One region of the Mucilaginibacter antarcticus genome, then DNA from elsewhere that is predicted to be linked to it. Evidence: riboswitches for the same ligand, from Rfam matches in the RefSeq annotation. Region 1 holds a riboswitch; the other holds the start of a gene.
The links. A riboswitch is a leader RNA that binds a small molecule or an ion and turns the genes downstream of it on or off. The one in region 1 is predicted to bind S-adenosylmethionine.
Positions count from the first base shown of each region.

Region 1 (3,107 bases):
ATCGGTCGTAAAATAATGCTCTGGTAATGTGCGTTTTTTACTGGCGTCTTTAATCGCTATCTTCTTAATTTCAATATTTAGGTTTTTAGTTCTGATGATATCGTATAATCCCTGGCCTACAACGCCGAAGCCAAAAAGGCCGATATTTAATTTTTTACTCATTATGCGGTTTGGTGTATTTGGGCTGTATGCCCGTTTATTGCTGTATTAAAAAATGCTGTTATGATATTAGTTAGCGCTTCTGTCTCTATCAAAAAGCCGTCGTGCCCGTAGTAGGAATCAAACTCTGCATAAATAGCTCCGGGAATATTTTTAGCCAGGTATTTTTGCTCTTCAACAGGAAATAACAGATCGGAGTCAATAGCCACAACCAAAGTACGCGCGGTGATTGCGCTTAAAGCTTTTTCAATGGTTTCGCGATTGCGGCCTACATTGTGCGAGTCCATTGATTTGGTTAGGTACCAATAACTGTAAGCGTTAAAACGTTTTACCAATTTATCGCCCTGGTAGTTTTGATAGCTTGCGGCTTTGTAATTGTCTACTACATCTTCATTATCCTCATGCTGGCTAATCCCGTAGGTTTTATAACCACGATAGGAGAGCAGCGCCATAGCACGCGCTGCTTTTAAACCTTTACTGCCACCATCAGGCATGCCCTGCTCAAAAGTCGGATCAGCTGCAATGGCCAGGCGTTGCGACTCGTTAAAAGCAATGCCCCAGGGGGAGTGTTTGGCATTAGATGCAATAAGGATGAGGTTTTTTATAAAGCCAGGCTCCATAATTGCCCATTCAGAAGCCTGTTGCCCGCCTAATGATCCGCCAATTAAAGTTTGGATGCTATCAATACCTATAGCTTTAGCCATTAGTTGTTGTGATTTAACCATATCGCGCGTAGTAATCTGCGGAAAGGTTAAGTAATAAGGTTGCCCTGTAGCAGGGTCAATGCTCAATGGCCCGCTTGAGCCATAAGCCGATCCCAGCATGTTAACACACACGATATAATGATCTTCGGGATTAAAATAGTAACCCATCCCAAATAAACCCTTCCACCAGTCAAGCACATCAGAGTTTGCAGTAAAGGCATGACATACCCACACTACGTTGTCTTTACCGGCGTTGAGCGTACCATAAGTATGATAGCCCAATTCCAGCCCGGGCAAAACAGCGCCCGACTCCAGCTCAAAAGGTTTATCGTATTTATATAATTGTGTGCTCATTTGTTTGTGTGGTAGTTCAATTGCTCCTTATTGATGGGTGCAGTTATCGTTTTACTTAATTGTTCGGGTAAATAATAACTTGTTAACTGCGTTTGCAATAGCAGTGCACGTAACACATAAATGTGCAAGCAAATGCATAGCCATGAGTGGCTTTAACAGAACTTTTTAAACAGGCGGGATATTTTAAATTTTTCATGTTATTAATTTATATTTCCCGGGATATTTACCGGGGAAGGAATTGGCACCTTCTCTAATTTTAGAGGGTTGCCAGCGGGTCAGTGAGCCTAATCTCTCGCCGCTTCTTTATAAACCAAAACCTAAACGAAGAGGAATTGATCATTTGGTATTGCTACCGTTTGTGGGTGCAAATAAAGGGGATAATTTTTATAAACCCAAATTTTTTTTGAGCTTAAAGCTACAGCGGAACGACCAAGCCGAAAAGAAACGAAAAAGTATCAGCTGTAGTTTGTCAATTTTAGCTTTCCAGCGCCTGCTGTAAATCTGCAATTAGATCGTCAATATGCTCTAAACCCACGGATACCCTTAAAAGGTTAAACGGAGTCTTAGTGTCAGGCCCTTCTATGGTTGCACGATGTTCTATTAAACTCTCTACACCACCAAGGCTGGTAGCTTTGGTAAATAGTTTTAGCTTGTTAATAACCCGGTGTGCATCATCGCGGTCACCTTGTACGCAAAAGGATAGCACACCACCAAATCCGGTCATTTGATCCTTAGCTATATCATGATTTGGGTGCGATGCCAACCCGGGGTAAAGCACTTGGTCTACAGCCGGATGTGTATTTAAAAACTCAGCCAAAAGCTGCGCATTTTGCATATGCCCTTTTACACGGTAAGGCAACGTTTTAATACTGCGCACCAGGTAGTAACAGTCCATAGGCGAGGGGATAGCGCCGCCCATCTCCTGCACCTGGCGAATCTTTTGCCACCATTCGCTCTTATCTGCGGTTATCAGCGCACCACCCATTAAATCACTGTGGCCTCCAAAATATTTGGTGGTTGAGTGCATTACCAAGTCGGCACCCAAACGTAATGGTTGCTGGCATATCGGTGTAGCAAAGGTATTGTCGCACACCACTTTAACGTCGTATTGTTTTGCTACTGCGACGATCTTTTTGATGTCTGTAATTTTTAATAGCGGGTTTGATGGGGTCTCTATCCATATTAAACCCGTGTTTGGCTTTATGTGCGCTTTCAGTACGTCGGCATCATCAATATCAATAAAGTCAAACTCAAGTATCCCTGCAAATAACTGCTTTAGCTGGTTACGCAAGCCGTGGTACATATCATCAGGCGCAATAATGTGTGTGCCCGGTGTCAGCGACTGAAATACAGCCATCCCTGCAGCGTTGCCGGATGAAAATGCAGCAGCATCTATACCACCCTCCAAAGCGGTGAGTACGTTTTCTAAGGCCTTCCGGTTGGGGTTTGCAGAACGGCTGTAAACATAGCCCTCCCTATAATTCTCGTCCTCCATACGCTCAAACGTGGTAGACATAGTGATGGGTTGTATAACGGCGCCGGTGGTATGATCGGTAGTGTTGCCTGCGTGAATGGCGATGGTTTCTGTTTTCATAACAGATCAAATTACCACATTTATTATAAATACTAGTTAATGTTTTTAATTTTACGCAACCCAAAACCTATAATCACTCAACCTATCTATGAAAAAATCAATATTACTACTAGTAACTGTGGTTTTATTTTTTCAGTATCGTGCAAAAATAGGCTTTCAAAACCGAGTTTGAAAGCTGTTTGCAAACCTTTAGAGCCAACGCAAATAACTCTTATTTTTATAGCACCAAAGCGCCAAATTGGTTAGATGATTCTACGTGCATAACTGTTACCAATAGTAGGTTACTAACCGCGATT
Region 1 is NZ_JBHUON010000021.1:20,270-23,376, forward strand. It holds gene ACFSYC_RS15490 (homoserine dehydrogenase) at 1-162, opposite strand, end outside; gene ACFSYC_RS15495 (homoserine O-acetyltransferase family protein) at 162-1,217, opposite strand; SAM riboswitch class I at 1,420-1,529, opposite strand; gene ACFSYC_RS15500 (trans-sulfuration enzyme family protein) at 1,693-2,811, opposite strand.

Region 2 (3,107 bases), on a different contig from region 1:
TTAACCACGGCGCTACGGCCGGTACGGGGGCTATTATCCCAACCCACGCTAATGTGCGGGTAGTAGGGTATCTCAAACTGGGCGTCGTTGCGGTCCCATTCTTTTTTTACATTATCCAGAATGTTAAGGTAATCATCATTAACATTTACAAAATGCGCAAACTGGTAATGGGTTGAACTAGTAAAGCCCAGCTTTTTAACAAAGGCATTCTGCGGTCGCTCTGTCTTGCTGCCGTCGAAACCGCTGTAATTTAGGTTAATACCCCACATGGTCAGCTGCAACTCAAGGCCAGGGAAACCGGCACGTTTAGTTTCGTCTTTAAACCATTGCAAGGCAGCAACGGCCTGTTCCATACCGCCAAGGCCGTTTATCAGCTGGGGCACATCGTAGATCATGTACACCGGCTTGCCGTTTATTTTGTAATAGTTGGGTTGCTTAAAGTATTTTTCGATCGTGCGTTTGCAAATCTTCTCAAACTCGTCGCGGCTTACACGCCCCTGCCATATCACGTTGTCCTCGTTATATTTATTCAGGCGTACATCCCAGGTGTTTACCACATCGTGGTTGGCCCACATCAGGTAAAACTTCATTTTGTCCTTATTCTCCGCCTTCAGGAAACCGTTGTTGAGGGTAGTCTCCATAAACGCACGGCCATCATACCAGTACCAATCAAAAATGAATACGTTAACGCCGTGTTTGGTAGCTTCATTTATCTCCATCGCCATTACAGACGGGTCAGCCTCATTAATGGTGCCCCATATAGGCTTGCGGTCCCAATAAAACCCCGGGAAACGGTCCTGCACGCTGGTAACGGTTTCCCATTCGCCAATGCCTTTGGGCCAAAAGGGGCGCAGGCGCGGGTCGTCGTTTACGTAGGCCGGGTATAAAAAGGCTGCTATGTCGTATTTTTTAGTTTGTGCTGTCGCGATATTGCCAAAAGACAAAACAGACAGCGCCATTAACAATATGGTATGTTTAAATTGGATAGTCATTACAGGAACTCTTACAGGTGTAAAATCGGTTATCCAAATCTGAGTATTTCAGATCCAAAAACCGTCATGCACTGTCTGATTGTTAACAGATGGCCTCACTCTGCTTTACTGGGCGGATGAATAGACACCATGTTTGTCGACAGCAACGTGCCGGGGGCGATATCCAATACTTCGGCAATTTTATACAGGCGTTCAATAGTAAGTTTGGTTTTAGACATTTCCATTTTGCTGTACGCATTTTGGGTAACGTTAAGCTCCTTTGCCATATCCACTTGCGACAGTCGCATAGCAGTGCGTCTGTCTTTGATATTAGCAGCAACGGCTCTTAAGTGAGTATCTACATTCATGATTAATTGTACTTTAATTAAATACTTAAAGTTAAGAGCTAGCTTTTTAATAAATAAGCAATTTGCGCAATGAATGAAATGAATAAACCCATGTTTTTACAACCAAAGGCTATTTTAAACCAGGCCAAATTGTAAGAAGAATTACGCTGCACGCCCAGATACCACCCGTTAATTTGAATTGCTAATTACCAACTTATTACGCATCTTTGCGCTGCTTATAAAGAAAGATGGAGGGATTAGACCCTGCGATGTCTTAGCAACCTGTTACTATACAAGGTGCTACATTCTACTCAGTAGAGCCATGGGCCATGAGACAAATAAGTGAAAGTCAAGATACACCGCCCGACTTTTCTAAGTAAGCAGCTCAGCAAATGGATATTAAAGAAGAATTAAGAAAGCGTATACTCATTATCGATGGTGCAATGGGTACCATGATACAGCGTTACCAGCTAAGCGAGAAAGATTTTCGTGGCGAACGCTTTAAAGATCACCCGAGCGATCTGCAAGGTAATAACGACCTGCTTAACCTTACGCGCCCGGATGTGATTAAAGCCATACATGCAGAATACCTGGATGCCGGCGCGGATATCATTGAAACTAACACCTTCAGCACGCAGATAATTTCGCTGGCCGATTATAACCTGGAGGAGCTGGCTTACGAGATGAGTTATGAAGGCGCCCGTATTGCCCGCGAGGTTGTAGATGAATACAATATAAAAACACCCAATAAACCGCGTTTTGTGGCCGGTGCGGTTGGTCCTACTAACCGTACAGCGTCACTATCACCGGATGTGAACGACCCGGGTTACCGTGCTGTTACCTTTGATAATTTAGCCGATGCCTATTACGACCAGATCCGTGGATTAGTTGATGGTGGGTCTGACGTGTTGTTGATAGAAACTATATTTGATACGTTGAATGCAAAGGCAGCCCTATTTGCTGCTGATAGATACGCACAAGAGAGCGGCAAGCATTTACCTATCATGATATCGGGCACCATTACCGATGCTTCGGGCCGTACCCTTTCGGGACAAACGGTTGAGGCTTTTTGGAACTCGGTAAGCCATGCTAATTTATTGTCTGTAGGCTTAAATTGCGCTTTAGGCGCTAAAGAGATGCGACCGCACATTCAGGAATTGTCTGAGAAAGCCAATGTGTTTATCTCTGCCTATCCAAACGCAGGCTTACCAAACGAGTTTGGCCAATATGATGAAACACCGCACGAGACTGCCCACCAGGTAGACGACTTTATAAAATCAGGTCTTGTAAATATTGTTGGTGGCTGCTGCGGCACCACGCCGGATCACATCAAATGTATTGCCGAGCGTGCCGAAAAATATTCGCCGCGCCTCGTACCTGAGGTTGCTCCATTTATGCGCCTAAGCGGGTTAGAGGCCGTTACCATTACCCCCGAAAGCATTTTTGTAAACGTAGGCGAGCGTACCAACATTACCGGTTCGCCAAAATTCTCAAAGCTGATACTGGCCGAGAATTACGAAGAGGCCCTAACCGTTGCCCGCCAGCAAGTAGAAGGCGGCGCGCAGGTGATAGACATCAATATGGACGAGGGTATGATAGACTCGGAAGCCGTGATGGTTAAGTTCCTCAACCTGGTTGCGTCTGAGCCTGATATCTCTAAGCTGCCTATCATGATCGATTCATCAAAATGGACGGTTATTGAGGCTGGTTTAAAATGTATACAGGGCAAGGGCATCGTTAACTCTATCTCGCTGAAAGAAGGCGAAGAAAAGTTTAAAGAATATGCCCG
Region 2 is NZ_JBHUON010000001.1:315,532-318,638, reverse strand. It holds gene ACFSYC_RS01360 (glycosyltransferase WbsX family protein) at 1-992, opposite strand, end outside; gene ACFSYC_RS01355 (helix-turn-helix domain-containing protein) at 1,088-1,339, opposite strand; SAM riboswitch class I at 1,552-1,663, shown strand; gene metH (methionine synthase) at 1,711-3,107, shown strand, end outside.
Region 2: another riboswitch for S-adenosylmethionine. It lies ahead of metH (methionine synthase); the one in region 1 lies ahead of ACFSYC_RS15495 (homoserine O-acetyltransferase family protein).